One region of the Rossellomorea sp. NRS-1567 genome, then DNA from elsewhere that is predicted to be linked to it. Evidence: predicted binding sites of a transcription regulator. Region 1 holds the regulator's gene; each other region holds the start of a gene.
What was found. The regulator Rex, encoded in region 1, represses fermentation and respiration genes when NADH is low (regulators of the CRP and FNR family bind a similar motif). The targets are predictions, from matches to a motif close to TTGTGAAATATTTCACAA.
Positions count from the first base shown of each region.

Region 2: ACIFOD_RS12350 (AtpZ/AtpI family protein) is a predicted target of Rex. The motif match lies at 2,872-2,889, and genes of this name have one in related genera.
Region 3: ACIFOD_RS14075 (cytochrome c oxidase subunit II) is a predicted target of Rex. The motif match lies at 1,934-1,951, and genes of this name have one in related genera.
Region 4: ACIFOD_RS01970 (cytochrome ubiquinol oxidase subunit I) is a predicted target of Rex. The motif match lies at 1,469-1,486, and genes of this name have one in related genera.

Region 1 is NZ_JBITPL010000023.1:3,476-8,771, reverse strand. It holds gene groES (co-chaperone GroES) at 1-134, opposite strand, end outside; gene ACIFOD_RS16320 (CPBP family intramembrane glutamic endopeptidase) at 460-1,203, shown strand; gene ACIFOD_RS16315 (YdiK family protein) at 1,200-1,406, shown strand; gene tatC (twin-arginine translocase subunit TatC) at 1,422-2,195, opposite strand; gene ACIFOD_RS16305 (twin-arginine translocase TatA/TatE family subunit) at 2,211-2,381, opposite strand; gene ACIFOD_RS16300 (redox-sensing transcriptional repressor Rex) at 2,436-3,113, opposite strand; gene ACIFOD_RS16295 (ABC-F family ATP-binding cassette domain-containing protein) at 3,303-5,249, shown strand.
Region 2 is NZ_JBITPL010000016.1:179,549-184,844, reverse strand. It holds gene glyA (serine hydroxymethyltransferase) at 91-1,332, shown strand; gene upp (uracil phosphoribosyltransferase) at 1,793-2,422, shown strand; gene ACIFOD_RS12350 (AtpZ/AtpI family protein) at 3,045-3,266, shown strand; gene ACIFOD_RS12345 (ATP synthase subunit I) at 3,270-3,644, shown strand; gene atpB (F0F1 ATP synthase subunit A) at 3,667-4,380, shown strand; gene atpE (F0F1 ATP synthase subunit C) at 4,453-4,665, shown strand; gene ACIFOD_RS12330 (F0F1 ATP synthase subunit B) at 4,829-5,296, shown strand, end outside.
Region 3 is NZ_JBITPL010000018.1:123,088-128,383, reverse strand. It holds gene ACIFOD_RS14095 (type III polyketide synthase) at 1-137, opposite strand, end outside; gene ACIFOD_RS14090 (chemotaxis protein CheX) at 337-786, shown strand; gene ACIFOD_RS14085 (SDR family NAD(P)-dependent oxidoreductase) at 841-1,611, opposite strand; gene ACIFOD_RS14080 (hypothetical protein) at 1,679-1,813, opposite strand; gene ACIFOD_RS14075 (cytochrome c oxidase subunit II) at 2,194-2,670, shown strand; gene ACIFOD_RS14070 (b(o/a)3-type cytochrome-c oxidase subunit 1) at 2,672-4,318, shown strand; gene ACIFOD_RS14065 (GyrI-like domain-containing protein) at 4,351-4,818, opposite strand; gene ACIFOD_RS14060 (carboxypeptidase M32) at 4,841-5,296, opposite strand, start outside.
Region 4 is NZ_JBITPL010000002.1:57,191-62,486, forward strand. It holds gene ACIFOD_RS01970 (cytochrome ubiquinol oxidase subunit I) at 14-1,351, opposite strand; gene ACIFOD_RS01975 (nuclease-related domain-containing protein) at 1,598-2,566, opposite strand; gene ACIFOD_RS01980 (ABC transporter ATP-binding protein) at 2,873-4,696, opposite strand; gene ACIFOD_RS01985 (ABC transporter ATP-binding protein) at 4,707-5,296, opposite strand, start outside.

The DNA of each region.
Region 1 (5,296 bases):
CCAGTACCTACAGCCATCACTTTACCTTCTTGTGGCTTTTCCTTTGCGGAATCCGGTAGCACAATACCGCTTGCTGTTTTTTCTTCTGACTCAACTAGCTCGATAACGACGCGATCACCTAGTGGTTTTAACAAGTGAAACAACCTCCTTGAAATTATGTAAATGATATTTATTAGCACTCGCTCACTGTGAGTGCTAACACAACTATTATATTAATTAATTCGTTTTCATTTTGCAAGAGTCCTGCTTGAAATTTTTTTCGTCATATTTCTCTTTTTTTCACACCCTCCTATACTATGCCTCCCCGTATGGCTTTATTACTATCGATTGAAGTGTGACAATTCTAACAAAACCCTTAGATTTGAACAGTTCCTCTTTTCTTAGTAGAATTGTACAAGAGTGAGTTCAAGATGAAATGAAGTTGTTCTTCATCTAACAGGTGCTAAAGGAGATCAAACGTTGAAAAAACATTTCGGATATATCTTAATTACCTATATTGTCATGCAACTTTCAAGTATTGTAGGCATCCCCTTATTACTTAAGATTGGTGTAGATGCGCTTGGACAACCCGAAGATACAGTTAAAAGTGTTGTTCCGGGATATTGGCTTATCATCAGTTTTACGTTAACGTTGCTCGTTGTGTGGGGCATTCTAAGGAAGAGTGAAACAAGCACCGGACTTGAACGTTCCGCTCCCATGAATGCAGGCAGTTCCATCGTATGGGCCGTGGTCGGGATCTTTATGGCGTTCATTGCTCAATCCGTCGCCATACAAGTCGAGTATGCGCTGGGAATCGAGATGGGGTCTGAAAACACTCAGATGATTATCAGCATTATTGAAAAGGTACCCCTATCCATGATGGTCGCTGCAATCATCGGACCTATACTGGAAGAGATAGTATTCAGAAAGATTATCTTCGGCGTTCTTTACGAGAAGATGAATTTCTTCTTCGCCGCGTTAATCAGCTCTGTTATCTTTGCCCTTGCTCATTTTGAGCCTGTGCATGTGATCTTGTACTCTGCTATGGGCTTTACCTTCGCGTTTCTTTATGTCAAAACGAAGCGTATCCTGGTTCCAATATTTGCCCATGTTGCCATGAATACAACGGTCGTTCTAATGCAATCTATCTATAAGGATGAAATTGAAAAAATGATCAACGAAGCTGAACAAATACAAGGATTTATTGGAGGATTATTTCTATGAGGAGATCACCATTATTTTCAGGCGTGATCTATCTCCTTCTCGGTGTGCTCTTCACATACTTTGCTGTGCAAAATGTACAGGATGATGGTTGGGGATTTTTCGCTTATATGCTTGTCTTTCTGGCAACCCTTGATTTTGGTTCCGGGTTGCGGATGGTGTTGCTGCATTTCAAAATCAAAAAGAAAATAGAGAATAAAAAATAAGGATTGATCAAATGATCAATCCTTATTTTTATCCTCGAACTGTTCCATTTCAAGCTTTTGTTCTGCTTCTAAAACCTTTTTATACCCGATTTTAGAAATCCAAATACTGATTTCATAAAGAAGAAGCAAAGGAACGGTCACCATTAAATGCGAAACGATATCCGGTGGTGTAATGAAGGCTGCAATGACCAACAATATGAAGTACGCCACTTTTCTCATTTGCGCCAGCAGCATCGGGGTAATAATCCCAAGGCGTGTCAGAAACAGCATAATAACCGGCAGTTGAAATAGAAATCCAAATGGAATGGTTATTTGAAACAGGAAATGAAAGTATTCATTAATTCCAATCACTTGCTGGATATTCAGATTGGTTGATAAACCCATCATGAATTTCACAACATATGGAAACAAAATAAAATATGAAAATGACAATCCACCTAAGAAAAGAATGACAGAGATCGGTATGTAACTAAGCGTTACCTTCCTCTCTTTCTCATATAAGCCTGGACTTACGAACGACCATACTTGAAATAGAATGATGGGTGATGTCATGATGATCGCAATAAACATGATCATTTCCATATAGATTTTGAGAGGGTCTGTAATCCGAAAGGCGTTCATCGTCAATTCTTTCGCTTCATCCGCGTGCTGCAAATATCGAATCAACGGCTCCGCAAGAAAAAAGCTCACGATTACCGCTAACAAGAAGAAAACGACTACAAACATGAGTCGTTTTTGCAATTCTCCTATATGTTCATAGACTGTCATGTCTCTTTGACTTTGACTCATGGCGTTCATCCTACCCTACTTAGCTTTTTTACTATTATCGTCCTCATCATCTGCTAAGCCCTTTGTTGCATTTTTAAATTCGCGTAATGTATTACCGGCTGCTTTCCCTAACTCAGGCAATTTCTTTGGTCCAAAGATCAGTAAAGCAACAACCGTTATAAGTACGATACTACCTGCACCTAACATAATGAGACACCTCCTCTTTTACCATTCTATCATAACGTAAATACGAATCATTTTCTATTCGGATATGATTCCATCTTGTGACATTTCCGTGTCATCCTCTGAATAATGCTTTAAGAAGTATACCAGTGATTGAAGCTCAACTGCCAAATCAATATGATGGACGCGAATATGGTCCGGCACCGTTAATCTCGCAGGAGTGAAATTCAGGATTCCCTTAATATTAGAAGAAACCAATCGGTCTGTGATATTCTGAGCAGAAGATGCCGGAACGGTCAGAATGGCCACTTCAATATCATGCCCCTCAAGACCCTCTTCTAAATCACCTAAATGATAAACGGGTACATCGCTGATTTGTGTCCCAACCTTCTTTTCATCCACTTCAAAAGCCATTTCAATCTTAGTATTATTATTTTTTATGAAATTATAATGAAGAAACGCTGTACCGAGATTCCCTACTCCTATCAGCACAACCTTCGTAATGGCATCTTGATCCAATGTCTTACGAAAAAAGGATAGAAGATAATTGACATTATATCCATAACCCTTTTTACCCAACGCGCCAAAATAAGAAAAATCTCTGCGTATCGTGGCAGAATCAACCTTCACCGCTTCACTCAATTCTTTCGATGAAACCCTCTGCTTCCCCGACGAGTACAGATTCTTGATAAAGCGATAATATAGCGGAAGGCGCTTAGCCGTTGCCTGTGGAATTTTCGTTGTATCCTGGTTCATATTGTATTCCCCCACATCTATTCAAAACCTCTGTTACCGCTTCCAAAATAGAAAGCATACAGAATTTAAAACTCTACTACCCATCATACACTATATTTTATCCTAAGTGTACGAAGTTTAATAGTCGATTTATTGCCGTTCACCTCCCAAATACGGTACACTAGCACTATGAAATAGAGGTGAAACGTCATGATTCTACTACAAGTGAATCAACTAACGAAAAACTTTGGTGCCGATAATATCCTATCAAATATTAAGCTTGAAATACAGACAAGAGATCGGGTGGCTCTCGTCGGACGCAACGGAGCAGGAAAGTCGACTCTTTTAAAAATAATTGCAGGACATCTCTCCTATGATTCCGGAGACATCACGAAACCAAAAGGGGTTACCATTGGATACCTGGCTCAGAATACCGGCTTGGAGTCTGATCTATCCATTTGGTCGGAAATGCTGACCGTCTTCGAGGAATTGCAGAGGCAGGAAAAGCAATTAAGAATATTGGAGCAGCAGATGGCCGATCCTTCGGTGTATGATCAAGAAGAGCTTTATCAACGCGTATTAAAAGAATACGATGGGCTTCAGGTCAGGTTCAAGGATTCCGGAGGTTACCAATATGAAGCCGATATCCGCTCTGTCCTTCACGGCTTGAATTTCGCAGATTTCGATTACGATACAAAGATATCCACTTTGAGCGGTGGCCAGAAAACCCGTCTCGCTCTTGGTAAACTACTCTTAACCAGACCTGACATTCTCATTCTCGATGAGCCTACCAACCATCTTGATATTGAGACTTTATCGTGGCTTGAGACATACCTTCAAAGCTATGAAGGAGCCGTCCTGATTGTTTCCCATGACCGATACTTCCTGGATAGCGTCGTCAATCAAGTGTATGAGATTTCCCGTAATCGAAGCAAAAAATACCTGGGTAACTACAGTAAATACCTTGAACAGAAAGCAGAAGACTACGAAAAGGATCTCAAGATGTTCGAACGCCAACAACAGGAGGTCGCTAAACTCGAAGACTTCATTCAACGGAATATCGCCCGTGCTTCAACGACTAAGATGGCCCAAAGCCGCCGAAAAAAGCTGGAACGAATGGACAAGATGGATAGACCCCTTGGAGATGAGAAATCTGCCAACTTTGCTTTTCAAATTGATCGTCCAAGTGGAAATGATGTTCTTCACGTCCAAGACCTTACTATCGGATATGGAATAGACGAACAGGTTTCCTCTCATATCGACTTCTCTGTTAAAAAGGGAGACAGTATCGCCCTTGTAGGTCCAAACGGAATCGGGAAATCGACTCTGTTGAAAACATTGGTCAATAAACTGCACCCTCTAGAAGGAGCATTTAAATTCGGATCAAATGTTTCGATTAGTTATTATGATCAAGAACAAGCCGAACTATCTTCCAATAAGACCGTCTTAAATGAACTGTGGGACGAATACCCAATGAAAATGGAAAAAGAAATCCGCACTGTACTTGGAAACTTCTTATTCTCAGGGGAAGATGTCTTAAAGCCTGTTTCCACACTGAGTGGTGGAGAAAAGGCACGTTTGGCACTTTCCAAGCTCATGATGGAAAAAGGGAATGTCTTGATCCTGGATGAGCCGACGAACCATCTGGATTTAGACAGCAAAGAAGTGCTGGAGAATGCCTTGATTGACTACCCTGGGACGATTCTCTTTGTATCACACGATCGTTATTTCATCAATCGAATTGCCACAAAGGTTGTAGAACTATCCAAAAAGGGATCGACCGAATACCTTGGCGATTACGATTATTATGTAGAGAAATTACAACAGCAGGAAGAGCTGGCTGCCCTCGAGCGGATGGAACAAGGAGAACAAGTATCTTCACAGGTGACGACTCAAAAACAGTCCCATAAGATCGATAAAGAGTCGAAAAAGCTTGAGCGTCAACGAAAACGCAGAGTAGAAGAAATCGAAGGTCTCATGGAAGCTCTTGAAGAAGACATCCAGGAAAAAGAGGATCTTCTCTGTGACCCTGACGTCTTTCAAGATCATGAAAAGGTACAGGACATCAATGATTCTCTCACAAAAGCAAAAGAAGAGCTTGATGCTCTATTGGAAGAATGGACAGAACTTGAGGAGATTCTTCAAGAAGAACAGTAATACACAGGATTGGGGATAACTATTGGACCCCAATCCTTTTTTATTCC
Region 2 (5,296 bases), on a different contig from region 1:
TATTTCGCGTTTTGCTGAATCGTGTTAGAATGAGGGTGAATGAATCAAAGAGGCGCAGCAGTTGGGCCTATGAATTAAAGGGGGATATGTATGAGTAAGATTGCCAAGCAAGATCCGGAAATTTATGCAGCGATTCAAGATGAATTAGAGCGTCAACGAACAAAAATCGAGTTAATTGCATCTGAAAACTTTGTCAGTGAAGCGGTTATGGAAGCACAAGGCTCCGTTCTGACAAATAAGTATGCAGAAGGGTACCCAGGTCGTCGCTATTATGGTGGCTGTGAGCATGTGGACGTAGCTGAGAATTTGGCTCGTGATCGTGCGAAGGAACTATTTGGAGCAGAACATGTAAACGTTCAGCCTCACTCAGGAGCACAGGCCAATATGGCAGTCTACTTCACGATCCTCGAACAAGGTGATACGGTTCTTGGTATGAACTTATCTCATGGTGGACATCTGACTCACGGAAGTGCCGTCAACTTCAGTGGAATTCAATATAACTTCGTAGAGTACGGTGTGGACGAAGAGAAGCACCTGATCAATTACGAAGATGTTAGACAAAAAGCATTAGAGCACAAGCCGAAGCTGATCGTAGCGGGAGCAAGTGCATACCCAAGAGCGATCGATTTCGCTAAATTCCGTGAAATCGCGGATGAAGTGGGAGCATACCTAATGGTTGATATGGCTCACATCGCTGGTCTTGTAGCAGCCGGTCTTCACCAGAACCCAGTTCCTTATGCAGACTTCGTGACAACAACGACTCACAAAACATTGCGCGGACCTCGTGGCGGTATGATCCTATGCAGAGAAGAGTTTGCAAAGAAAATAGACAAGTCTATTTTCCCAGGAATTCAAGGTGGCCCGCTTATGCACGTGATCTCAGCTAAAGCTGTTGCTTTCGGTGAAGCGTTGCAGGATTCTTTCAAAGACTATGCGCAGAACATCATCGACAATGCGAACCGTTTAGGTGAAGGTCTTGTAAAAGAAGGAATCAATCTTGTATCAGGCGGATCTGATAACCATCTATTACTGATCGACCTGCGTTCACTAGGACTGACTGGGAAAATCGCAGAGAAAGTGCTTGATGAAATCGGGATTACCGTTAACAAAAACACGATTCCATTCGATCCGGAAAGTCCATTCGTAACAAGTGGAGTACGTATCGGTACAGCAGCTGTTACGTCCAGAGGATTCGGGCTCGAAGATATGGATGAAATTGCTTCCATCATGGCGTTGACTCTTAACAACCATGAAGACGAAGCGAAACTGGAAGAAGCCCGCAAACGTGTTATCGACCTGACGAGCAAATTTGAATTATATCCTGAAAGATAATAGATGATGACCTCTTCGCCAGGAACGGACCTCCCTGGTGGAGAGGTTTTTTTGGTGGGAAATTAGTAGGGAAGTAGATTTTCAATCATGTAGTTACAGATTTTAAAGTGATTTTGAGTAGAATCCAGCCGTTACTCGAAAAAATCCGGCCATTTTTGGAGATAATCCGGCCATTTTTCGAAATAATCCAGCCGTTTTTTCAGAGAATCCAGTGGCTTTTCAAAAAAATCCAGCCGATTCTTGCATTAATCCGGCCGATTAACATAATTAACCAAAAAACAATCCCATTCACTCCTACTTCCACTTCGTCTGCCCGCACCCATCATCTCAATTCTAACGATTCCATTACACTTCCCATCTCATGTTGCTCTTAAATTGTCTTTTATGTACAATAGTCTGAGGTGTAAAGGAAGTAGACAAACTATTTTTACATAAAATCGAATTTAAAGGAGAGAGTCGAATGGGCAAAGTATATGTATTTGATCATCCGTTAATCCAACACAAATTAACGTTTATTCGTGATAAAGAAACAGGTACGAAGGAATTTCGTGAGCTTGTTGATGAAGTAGCGACATTGATGGCGTTTGAAATCACCCGTGATTTACCGTTAGAGGATATTACTGTGGAAACACCAGTAAGCAACGCGAAGGCCAAGACTCTTGCAGGTAAAAAATTAGGGATTGTTCCTATTCTGCGAGCAGGATTAGGAATGGTCGACGGAATTCTTAAACTGATCCCGGCTGCAAAAGTAGGACATGTTGGTTTATATCGTGACCCGGAGACTCTTAAACCGATTGAGTATTACGTAAAGCTTCCAAGTGATGTGGAAGAGCGTGACTTCATCCTCGTTGATCCAATGCTTGCAACAGGAGGATCTGCTGTAGAAGCTATCAACTCATTAAAGAAGCGTGGCGCGGTAAGCATCAAGTTCATGTGCCTCGTTGCCTGTCCTGAAGGAGTGGACGCTATCAAGGAAGCACATCCTGACGTTGATATCTTCATCGCGGCTCTTGATGAGAAGCTGAATGAAAAAGGATATATCGTTCCTGGTTTAGGGGACGCAGGAGATCGTTTATACGGTACGAAATAATTTGAAATAAAACAGGAAAGCCGGATTATCTATAATTGATAACCCGGCTTTTCTATTTATATTACGACATAATTCCTACTGTTATTTAGTTGGAAGTATTTACATTAAATTCAAGGGTTACTCATAAAAAGGATTTTCTATATAATGGAGGGGCATGTGAGGATAGAATCTATGGATTTGTTAATAAAGTGAGCAATCGATGGAAAGAGTAGTAAGTTTCATTCGATGAAATCCTTGGATATTCTTGTCGGGCCTGACCAGTCGGCTCCGCTTTTCGACATGTCCAGCTCCGGGGTCTTGGGGCTCGAGGTCATAAGTCAAGCCGACCAAAAAGGCAAAGAACGCCTTTCCGGTCGACTCGCCTTATGCTTGTCGCCCCAGGCCGAGCCCCCTCCGCTTTTCTAGTAAATGTGTTAAAAATGTGAACAATCTGGAAACGCGTGGATAGGTTGTGAACTTTTTAACTTGAACGCATTGACATAGATAATACCCTATTGTATGCTTACAAAGGGTATTAAATGATAAGGTTTTCACAAGGGTTGAACCCGTATGGAAACGGTTTTTCATCATTTGTACAGTGTAAACGATTTTCCACTAAATCACATGTGTGGAGATGAGAAAAATGCGTCAAAATGATCGGCGCCCGTATCAATCGATGGTCTTGTATTCTGCTATTCTTTCCCAGCTAGTTGGTTCTATTTTAATAGGGATCTTCGGCGGGAGATGGTTAGATGGAATATGGAGCACCACACCACTTTTCTTAATTATTGGACTACTCCTTGGGCTCGCAACAGGAATCTACACCATGCTCCGTACAGTCCAACATTTCAATTCGGGAGATTAATGTATGCCAGAACTTCAGCAATTGTTTAACAGGCATCGTAAGTACATATTTTTCCTCCTTTCCTTTTACGTCCTCGGTTGGGGTTTTACTTCCTATCAGTCTATTTTCCTTGGGCTTATTTTGGGGACAGGCATCAGTCTGTTTAGTCACTGGCTGATCATGAGGAGAACCGTGCGATTCGGTGATGCAGTAGAATCTGGTCAAAAGGTTCGATCATTGGGAACCTTCTCAAGGATGGCAGGTGCGGCCTTTGCAGTCATTATTGCAACGGAATACCCTGAGCACTTTCATCTCCTGAGCGTCATTATGGGATTAATGACAATTTACCTTGTCATTATGATAGATTATTTTATTCAGCAGCTTTTAGCTCATAAATAGCGGGGAAGAGAGGTGAATTTCATTGCATCATGAAAATCCTACAGCCGAGTTTCTAGGGTTAACTTTTAACCTGGCGAACGTACTGATGATCACAGTGGCAAGTGCCGTTGTTTTCTTAATCGCCGTTCTGTCAACTCGTAGACTGGCCATGAAACCAACAGGAGTGCAAAACTTTATGGAGTGGGTCATGGACTTTGTCAAAAATATCGTGAAAAGTAATATGGATTGGAAAACAGGTGGTCGTTTCCATCTCCTTGGACTTACTTTACTCATGTACATTTTCGTTTCGAACATGTTAGGACTTCCGTTCTCGGTAGTCATTGACCACGAATTATGGTGGAAGTCACCAACAGCGGATCCAGTTATCACTATGACCCTGGCGGTTATGATCGTTGTGTTAACGCACTATTATGCAATCAAGATGAAAGGCTTCGGTGAATACGGTAAAGACTTCTTCAGACCTATGTCGTTCTTATTCCCGCTGAAGATCATTGAAGAATTTGCCAACACACTAACGCTTGGTCTTCGTCTTTACGGTAACATCTACGCTGGGGAAATCCTGCTTACTTTATTGGTAGGAAGCCTCGCACACATGGGAGCAGCCGGATTACTGGGTGCCATTATCCCAACGATTGTATGGCAAGCTTTTTCAATCTTTGTCGGCGCAATCCAATCATTTATTTTTGTTATGTTAACGATGGTTTATATGGCTCACAAAGTCAGCCTGGACCATTAATATATACCCTGTTCAAAATTGAACAAAACTACTCAAAACATTTTTTCATACATTTAAAGGAGGAAATTCAGAATGGGTCTTTTAGCAGCAGCAATTGCAATCGGTTTAGCAGCACTAGGTGCAGGTATTGGTAATGGTCTTATTGTTTCACGTACGGTAGAAGGTATGGCTCGTCAACCGGAAGCTCGTGGAATGCTTCAAACTACAATGTTCATCGGGGTTGCATTAGTAGAGGCGATTCCTATCATCGCAGTAGTTATCGCATTCATCGTAATGGGTCAATAATAGCAGTTTAAAGTTCAAGATGGCGAAGATCATTCGATAAGAACCTTCGCCATTCCTTTATGTTTAGTACTTATGAACATATGACTATGAATGATACGGCATTTGCCGTTATTGTACAGCTTTCTTTAGGGAAGGCATTGACTCTTGAAGGGAGTGAAACCTTGTGCTTACAAACGCATTAGTCCTTGGAGCTGGTGGCTTCAACGGTGGAGATATCGTATTCCAGCTTGTAATGTTCCTTATCCTTCTTGCCTTATTGAAGAAGTTTGCCTGGGGTCCTTTGATGGGCATCATGCAAGAGCGTGAGAATCACATTGCAGGCGAAATTGAAGCGGCTGAACAAAGCCGTCTAGAAGCAAATAAGAGCTTGGAAGAACAGCGTCAACTTTTAAAAGAGGCTCGTCAAGAAGCGCAAGCGATGATCGAGAACTCTAAGAAGCAAGGCGATGAGCAACGTGAACAAATCATCATTGCCGCTCGTCAGGAATCTGAGCGCTTGAAGGAATCTGCGAAACGTGAAATCGAGACGCAGAAAGAACAAGCGATGGCAGCATTACGCGAGCAGGTTGCTTCACTATCTGTTCTGATTGCATCGAAAGTGATTGAAAAAGAACTTTCTGTTCAAGATCAA
Region 3 (5,296 bases), on a different contig from region 1:
CCATTTTCAAACACGGTGAGAAGACGTCCGATATCTTTAAAACTTTTGGAAAACAACTGTTTCGCAAATTCCGCCGCTTCTTTTTGCGTAATTTTCACAGGGGGAACCTCGGTTTCGACTGAGACAATTTTAGGCATAAATTAATCACTCCTTACACTTCCATGTAAGGATAGCTTTTCCATTCATTCATAAATCATGTATGGGATCCCAAATCCCTTACCAACAGAGTTTTTTTCATCCATAAAGTTCATTTTAATGAAAATAATGCTAAATAATACGTCTTTTGAACCAGGTATTATGGTATGATTACAGCGACAGAATAGTGGAGGAAACGACATGATTTTAACGAGAAGTGTCACAGATATACTAAATAGTTCTATTGAAGCGATTAAAGGGGTGATTCCCCTATACATTGACGTTTTACAGCCCTCGTTACTGACGGAGCCCTTTAGTCAGCATAAAATCGGTGTACTCATTGGGATTACCGGAGATGTAAGGGGCAGAATGATTATAGATGGTGAAGAAGAGAGCTTTCAATCCCTGGGGGCATCAATGTTCGGCATGCCATTAGAAGGAGAAATGCTTGAATCTTTTGCAGGTGAATTAGGAAATATGATTGCAGGCAACCTCGCTACTCTATTAGCCCAAGCTGGTCACACCCTGGACATCACTCCCCCTACGGTCATTGTTGGTCAATCAAAAATGTACGGATTCGAAAAAGCCCTAAAGCTGCCCATAGTCATTGAAAATGCAGGAGATTTCTTAGTGATTCTTATGATTGAATAATTGCCTGAAATAGATAAAAGGCTAACCTCAATTAATTGGTTAGCCTTTTAGTGATTAGAAACCTTGAATCGTCATTCCGCCATCTACGAAAATGGTTTGACCGGTAACATAATTCGAAGCATCAGAGGAGAGGAAAACAGCCGGTCCCACAAGTTCTTCCAGTTCACCGATTCTTTTTAAAGGTGTAACAGCAAGAATATCGTTTACATATTCTTCATTTTGCAATAATTCTGCCGTTAATGGTGTTTTAAAATACCAAGGTCCTATACTATTCACATTGATATTGTATTTTCCCCATTCCATGGCTAGAACCTTCGTCATTTGAATCATGGCTGCTTTCGTTGAAGCGTACACAACCCCCGTACGTAAGGCAACATGACCAGCGACAGACGCTATGTTAATGATTTTCCCCTGATTCTTCTCCATCATATGTTTACCCGCTTCCTGACTCATCATAAAAGCAGATTTTAGATTTGTATCCATGATGGTTTGCCATTCTTGATCCGTAACCTCAAGGGCAGTAGAACGGATATTCATTCCTGCGTTATTAATCAAAATATCAATGGAACGATTTTGATCTTCTATGTAAGAAATCGCTTTTCGAATTTCCTCCCGAGATGTTACATCTGTCGGGATGATATACGCCCTTCTACCGAGCTTTTCTATTTCACTTGCCGTATCTTCTAAATCATTCAGCGTTCTAGATAGCAGGACTACATCCGCACCTGCTTCCGCTAAACCAATACTGAGAGCCCGTCCAATTCCACGGCCTGCCCCGGTGACGGCAGCCAATTTATCATTTAATGAAAATGAAGGTAAATACATCCTCACACCACCCTATCAAATATTTGAATCTTCTATATATTAACACAGTCGCTTTATCGAGAAAACTTTAACCGTTTTTCTTATTTCCTTGTCCATTTTGAACATGAATATTGATTTTCCCCTCGACAACGATCTCACATTGAGGACAAACCGTTTTCTCAGAATAGATCTGGCAGCACTGTTTACAATAATATTTTTCCATCAGATAGCCCCCCATGAATTGCCCAATAATACACTTTATGCACATTCTTGACACATGTGAACCAATTAAAAGACCTATCTCTTCCTGACTTCACATTTATTTCACAATATTTCAAGTAACCTGTGACATTTATCACAGATTCAAAGCGGTTTGCACCGTTATGATAGTGATAACAAAATCAATCATCCAATAGATGAAAGGAATGAGATATATGCCGAAACCGGAATTGCATCAAAAAACAGAGGTTAAGGTCGAAGAGTCTACTTCATTAAAAGGTACATTTACTTCGGTTCTGTTTTTAGGCGGGTTTTTAGTGCTTACATGGCTAGGGGTATTCATACTATTTTTAAATCGTTTTTAATTTTGAAGGAGTGGTTTACATGCACATGCATCGTTATGAAAAATGGTGGTTAACGTTAGGAACAGGGTCTCTTATTTTATTTTTAATTATTTTAGGCATCAGTGCTTTTCACCAAGGACATCAACCCCCAAGCGCGAAGGCATACGTCAATCCCGAACAAGTGGATAAAACCTCGCCTTTTAACGAACCGGGATTAAAAAAAGTGGAAGGAAAAGCTTGGGATTACGAGCTAGTGTTTGTTGCATCTGCGTTTCTCTACACGCCCGGGGAAATTGAAGTACCTAAAGGATCTACACTGAAAATCATAGCCACAACAAAAGACGTTGTCCACGGATTTGAAGTCGCAGGGACAAATATCAATATGATGCTTGAACCCGGGTTTGTTAGTGAATATACAACAACCCTTGATAAGACAGGGGAATTTCTCGTTGTCTGTAATGAATATTGTGGTGTAGGTCATCACACAATGAAATCTATGATTAAGGTGGTGGACTAAAATGAACCGATTTGTAAGGATTGATAAAAAAGATGCTACATTGGCGATGGCACATATTTATGTAGGCTTTATTGCCTTGGCCCTAGGTGGATTAGCCGGATTATTACAAGTGTTGGTAAGGTCAGGGAAGTTCACATTACCTGCAGGGATCGGCTATTATCAAGTGTTAACGGTTCACGGTGTATTACTGGGATTGGTATTGACCACTTTCTTCATCTTAGGGTTCCAGCATGCTGCCATTTCGCGAACTTCCGGCACCTATTCCGGGAAATCCCGCTTGTTTGGCTGGTTAGGATTCTGGGTCATGCTGATCGGCACAATCATGGCCGCTATTATGATTCTATTAAATGAAGCAACTGTACTTTATACTTTCTATGCTCCTTTGCAGGCACACTGGATATTCTACTTAGGGTTGACCTTCGTCGTTGTTGGAAGCTGGTTCGGCGGGGCCGGCATGATCATCAAATATGTAAGCTGGCGAAAAGAAAACCCTGGACAACCAAGCCCTCTGTTAACATTCATGGCCATCATCAATACCGTCTTATGGATTGTCGCCACAATTGGTGTGGCTGGAACGGTTTTATTCCAGCTCCTTCCTTGGTCTCTTGGTCTCGTTGATCGGGTAGATGTACTCGTTAGCAGAACATTATTCTGGTATTTCGGTCATCCCCTTGTATATTTTTGGCTGCTGCCTGCCTATATGGCATGGTATGTCATTATTCCAAAAATCATCGGCGGAAAAATATTTTCAGATTCGTTAGCCAGACTTTCCTTTATATTGTTTCTCCTATTCTCTATTCCTGTAGGTTTTCATCACCAATTAGTGGAGCCGGGAATTGACGCGTATTGGAAATTTTTACAGGTAGTCCTAACCTTTATGGTTGTCATACCTTCCTTGATGACTGCATTTTCTCTGTTCGCTACCTTTGAAATGTACGGCAGATCCAAAGGAGCTACCGGTTTGTTTGGATGGTTTAAGAAGTTACCATGGGGAGATGCACGCTTTACAGTGCCGTTTATCGGCATGGTTGCCTTTATCCCGGCAGGGGCAGGTGGGTTAATCAATGCCTCGAACCAGATGAACCAGGTTGTTCATAATACCATCTGGGTTACCGGTCACTTTCACTTAACCTTGGCCACTTCTGTTGTATTGACGTTCTTCGGTATCTCCTATTGGCTCGTGCCTCATTTAACAGGACGCGTCTTAACGAAAGCAATGAACAAACTGGCGATCGTGCAAGCCATAGTGTGGTCTGTAGGAATGGGCATCATGTCAGGTGCCATGCATGCTGTCGGCTTACTCGGCGCTCCAAGAAGATCCTCTTTTTCAACTTATGGGGATGCACCGCAAGCCCTTGAATGGATTCCATATCAAGTCGCACAAGCCATCGGGGGAACGATCCTCTTTATCGGGATCATTCTGGTTCTATACATCTTTATCAATCTGGCATTCTTCGCACCTAAAGGAGACGAAGAGTTCCCAGTCGGTGAAAAAGCCGAAGCAGCTGAGAAAACCCCAATGGCTCTTGAAAACTGGAGGATTTGGTTAACCATCTTAGCAGCTCTCATTCTTGTTGCCTATACCGTTCCGTTCATAGACATGATTCAAAACGCACCGCCTGCGTCTAAGGGATATCGTTTATGGTAAACGAAAAGAGGCTGCCTCGGGCAGCCTCTTTTCTATTTCTCTTTAATTGGAACAAACAACTCTAATTTCCGCTTGTCATCCGTTTCGTTGATTTCCCTGTCCTGAGATAAAAATTTCTCGACACTCAGTCTGGAGTAGTCTTTTTCATAGCCGTTTTCCTTAATCCAATTAAAGATCGAAAAGTAGGCTTGTTCCACTTCCGTTGACAGCCCTTCATAAAGAGCGTGAGCATAATCACCGGCAGGGAGAGACAGTTCCACTAACCCCGGTGGAAGCTTTTCCACACGATCAACCTCTACGGTACAATAATACGTAAAATCAGTCGCTCTGTCATGGAAAGGGGCGTATATGCATTCATCTCCATTGATGTGGTGAATGGATGGAATCATCTGTAGAAACTTAGTGAAGAGTCTCGGGATCTCAGCCCCTCTTCCATAAGGGCCTGTCCAGCCTATTCCAACAAGCAATTTATCATCTAGTGATGCAACGTTAATTTCCATGATTTTGCCTCCAATGTATTCGTTAATTCAAGGAATATACCTTTGAATACTTCTCCGTTAAATACTCGGCCAAATATTGGGCATTAAGCCCTTCTCCAGTAACTTCCCTGATGATTTCCAGCGGTTTCTTCATCTTGCCCCACTGATGGACGTTCGTGGTCAGCCATTCTCTGATGGGAGCAAGATTCCCCTCTTCCAACAGCTCTTCATAATGAGGAAGATCTTTTAACATGGCACGCTTAAACTGCGCAGCGTACATATATCCTAATGCATATGACGGAAAGTAACCGAAGCTCCCACCAGCCCAATGAACATCTTGAAGGACACCTTCACCGTTATGAGAAGGGCGGATTCCCAAGTACTCTTCATATTTCTGATTCCAGATTTCAGGAAGATCCTTCACCTCTATCTCATCATTAAATAATCCCTTTTCAATTTCATACCGAATGATAATGTGTAACGCGTACGTTAATTCATC
Region 4 (5,296 bases), on a different contig from region 1:
CTTTTATATCTGCTTAACTCGCTTTCTTAGGAAAACGTTGTTCTAATTCCGCCTCTGCAGGCTTGTCTTTAAACATTTTAATCAATACAACCACACATAGCACACCCAGAAGGATATAGAGGCCTACAAACAATGCAAACGTCAAGCCTACTCCATCGGCTTTCGTTGCCGCATCCGCCACTTTCATATACCCTCTCATAATCCATGGCTGTCGACCCACCTCGGCATAAATCCATCCGAATTCGATTGCCAGCATCGCCAGTGGTCCACTCGCTACAATTCCCCATAACAACGGTTTATTCCATTCATTCCGCTTCTTCCACTTCCAGAATAAAACAAATGCTGCAGAAATAAAGATACTGTAGAACCCAATTGATACCATCAGGTCAAACATATAGTGAACCCATAAAGGCGGCCGCTCATCTTCAGGAAATTCATTCAAACCTATAACCTCTGTCTCAAAAGAACTCCCGGCCAGGAAACTTAAGAATCCAGGTAAGCGGATCTCATTATGGACCTCATTATTTTCATCCAGCGTTCCGAATACGATTAGGTCAGCATTCTCTTCCGTTTCAAAATGCCATTCCGCTGCTGCAAGCTTTTCGGGCTGATACTCGGCAAGAAATTTAGCCGATAAGTCCCCTGCCAGAGCAGTGGCAAAAGCGAAAATCAAAGCAGAAACCATCGTTAAACGCAGGGCTTTCTTATGATATTCCCCGCCTTTTTTACGAAGAATCGCGAATGCCGTAATCGCCGCCAACACTAAAGCCGACGTCAAATAGGCAGTCGTCAACACGTGAAACACTTTCGTAGGCGTCGCAGGATTCAGCATCGCAGCAATCGGGTCGATATTAATCGCTTTCCCATCCTCTAATTCAAATCCTTGAGGAGTGTTCATAAACGCATTCACCGTTGTAATAAACAGCGCTGAAGCCGAAGAACCAATCATAACCGGAATCGTCAACAGCCAGTGAATCCACTTATTCTTAAAGCGGTCCCAAGTATAAAGATAGATTCCTAAAAAGATAGCCTCAAAGAAAAACGCAAAAGTTTCCATAAATAATGGCAGTGCAATTACCTGTCCGGCCACCTGCATAAACGAAGGCCACAATAAGGACAGCTGCAACCCTATGGCTGTACCTGTTACAACCCCCACCGCAACCGTAATCGTAAAACCTCTTGCCCATCTTCTGGCAAGCAAAAGGTAATGAGGATCATTTCGTTTGATTCCCATGAACTCCGCAATGGAAATCATAATCGGCACCCCTACCCCAATCGTCGCAAAAATAATATGGAATGCAAGGGTTGTCGACGTGAGCATTCTGCTCAAAATCACACCATCTAAAACCATTCTATACTCCCCCTACTGATCTACTTACTATCGTAAACAGCTCTTTTCTACTGTTTATCACTTATTGTTCATTATAAAACCTGAAAATGAGTTTGTGATGTGTTGAACATGAATATTTTGTGACGTTTTTCACAAACATCGATTTGTCTTTTATTTTAGAGGTTTTTGGGGTGGTTGGCAATGATGTTGCTTGGGGGGATGGGGCTTGTTTTTCAAGATGGTATTGGTACTAATTTTGACTACGGATTATTGATGAATGAAGTTTTTGGGGAGAGAGTAGATTCGACCTTTTCCTTTACCTTGTAAAGAAAGGTTCATGTTATTTAGTAGAAGATAGGCCACTCTGGAGGATTCAACACCTAAGAACTCTCTTGCTTGTTTGTTGGTAATAATCGGGCTTACAAGGAGTAAGTAATCGTAAATGGCCTGTTGGTGAGCATTCCGGTCAAATACTCCACAATCAGGACAGTACCAAGACCTCATGTTACGTACCATATTGAATCTCTCGCAGCGGGTACACCTAACACCGGGTATGATTCCTTCATGCTGTTGTTTAAATTTAGAATATGGAGCATGCTCCTTCATTAGGGAATTGGCAATCTTTTTAATTTCCTTCATTTCAAGAATTGAATTCGAAACTGAGCAGCTATGTTGAATGGTAAGAAATTTTGCAACGAGATTCTCTATTCTGATAGCCCTACCTAAAGTATCCTTACTCTGACTAGAGGTAGATATTAATGAAGAAGAGTTTGTGAATACAACTAAAAATTCAATTGGGATAATAGGGAGTTTTTTCTTTTGGAGCCATTGTGTGAGGTGTATCTTATATCTATTCGCTTGAGAGAGGGGATTGGGAAAGCCTGTTACTTCTCCCTTAAGAGTCCGGGAAAATTGTTCAAATTGAGTTCCGAATTCCATGGATCCCGCTATATTTTTTATTTCTAAAATCAATATAAAATTTCTAGTGAGAATTAGAGTATCAATTTGAAAGAAACTCTCCCCCATTGGTATACAAAGATCGTTAAGGACGAGCATATGTTGATTATCAATTGTACTCAATTGTCGGTCTACTTTACATTCTCCATGGTAACCTGCCCAAGCCTTGAGCAAGTTTTCTTCAATCTTAGATCTGAGGCTGGATTCTCGGGGTAGTCTCCTTACCAAGGCTTCAAAATAGAGGATAGTTAGGGGGATTTCTCTTACTTTAATGATCAAATTATCATTCCTTTCGAATTTGGTAATAATAGTATTCTACTTTCAAACAAGAATTCCCTTTATTATTGGAAAAATTTCAGTAATGATTTTTTTATCGACCGTTATAGAGATTTATCAACCGTTATTTTGTTTTATCAACCGAAATTTGAATTTATCAACCGTTTTTTCATTATATCAACCTTATTTTCACGATACCGACCGTTCTGCAAATTCTGACAAATCCCGCACCACCACCACCTCCACCACTCCCCTTCCATAAACAAAAGAAAAGAACCCCACACACACCAGTGCAGGGGTCCTCCTAACTTACATCGCATCCAACATTCTGAACTGTGATTTAACCAGCTCATAATAATCACCCTGTTGCTCCATCAGCTCATCGTGGTTACCGGATTCTTTGATTCTTCCATTCTCCAGAACAAAGATATTGTCCGATTCACGAATCGTAGATAGGCGGTGGGCGATGATGATCGCGGTCCGGCCGTTCAACAGTTGTTTCAATGCGTTTTGAATTTTGACTTCTGTTTCTGTATCGATGGATGCTGTCGCTTCATCCAATATGATGATACGGGGGTTCGCCAAGAGTGCTCGAGCGAATGACAGTAATTGTCTTTCACCGACGGATAAAACGTTGCCTCGTTCTTCTACTTCGGTTTCGTAACCATTTGAGAGTTTTTCGATAAATTCATTAGCTCCGATCGCTTCGGCGGCTTTCTTTACTTCTTTGTCCGTAGCATCAGGGCGTCCGAATCGGATGTTATCCATGATCGTTCCCGAGAAGATGAAGGTATCCTGCAGGACGATGCTGATTTGGCTCCGTAAGCTTGAAACCGATGCATCCCTCAGGTTCACCCCATCAATTTTCACTTCACCCTTCGTCGGATCGTAAAAGCGGCTGATCAGGTTGGCGATCGTGGTTTTACCAGATCCGGTATGACCGACTAAGGCGACGGTCTGGCCGGCTTTCATTTCAAGGTTGATGTTTTGGAGTGCTTTTCGTGTGTCATCATAGGAGAATTCTACATTCTCAAACTGTATTCTTCCTTTGATGTCAGTCAGGTTCAGCGCATTTGTTTTTTCATTTACAATCGGCTGTTCATCAAGGAATTCGAAGATACGCTCTGATGAAGCCATTCCGATCAGTAGTTGATTGTATACTTGACCGAGCCTTGAAATGGGTTCCCAGAACATCCCCAGATAGAAGGCGAATGAAACGAATTCTCCCAGTTCCAGTGAGCCGCCTTGGATAAGATGGGCACCGTACCATATGAGGACCGCTGTCCCGATGGCGTTTGTCAGTTCTACCAGCGGGCGGAACATGGCATTTTTCTTTGTGGCCGTTCTCCAGCTATCGAAGTTCTCGGTGTTTACCCCATCGAAGAAGGCCATGTTTTCTTTTTCTTGAGTGAATGATTGAGTAACCCGGATCCCCTGGATGCTTTCATTCAGGTGGGAGTTCAATTTCGATTGCTTGAGACGCACCATTTGCCAGGATCTGCGGATGTTTTTTCGTAAGCTTGTTGAGATAAAGAACATGATTGGCAGAATGACCATGACGGCAAGTGTTAACTCAGGGCTTAACGTAAAGAGAATGACGATGATTCCAATGAGTAGAATGATATCCATCAATAGATTAATAACTCCGTTTGTAAAGAGCTCTTGAAGGGAGTTTATGTCATTCATGATTCGAACCAGGATGGAACCGGCTGATCTCTGATCAAAGAAGCGATGGGATAGCCATTGAACATGGCTGAATAAGTGCTTTCTTAAATCATAAATAACCCCTTGCCCCAGTTGATTCATCCACCTGATCCTGAGCACATTTGCTACGTAGTTCAATACATAGAGCCCTGCGATAATTCCAACGAGTGTAAATAGTAAATTGGAATCCTTCTGCCTGATTGCTTTGTCTAATGTGTATACCCCAATCAGAATAGGTACGATCAACCTTACTGCTGTTGTGATTAGAACGGTAATGATGGATAAGGGCAGAAGTTTTTTAGAATAGGGCTTTAAATACGTTAATAACCGGTAGAGTTGTTCCCAGTTAAACGACTTATCGATCACTTGATCTGTAGAGTAATGGAATCTGCTTAATACACTTTTGTTCACTTTGTATTTCTGACTCAAACCCTCTCACCTACCCTTCCTGAGTTTGTAATATTTTTTTCTGGTCTTTGTATTGGATGTCATAGATTCGTTGATACGGTCCATTATTTTTCAGTAGGAAGTCATGAACTCCCCTCTCTACGATTTTCCCATTTTCCAGTACAAGGATTTCATCTGCATGCTTGAGGGATGAAATCCGATGGGCAATTATAAAGGTCGTTCGATCCGACATGACTTCTTTTAGCGCTCTTTGAATCCTGAATTCAGTTTCCATGTCTACGGCGCTTGTTGCGTCATCAAGGATCAGGATCGATGGATCTGTACAAATCGCACGGGCAATGGCAATCCGCTGCTTTTGACCACCTGAAAGACCTAAGCCTCTTTCACCAAGCCTTGTGTCGTAGCCATCGGGTAATTCTGAAATGAAATCATGGGCTTGTGCCCGTTTTGCTGCTTCCATGATTTCTTCCATGGTTGCTTCCGGCCGTCCATACGATATATTTGCTTTGATGGTTGAGGAGAATAAGAAAGATTCCTGAAGTACGAAACCGATATTTTTTCGAAGTGATTTTAAAGAGTAGTCCTTCAGATCCCGCCCATCGATAAGGATTTCTCCCTCTT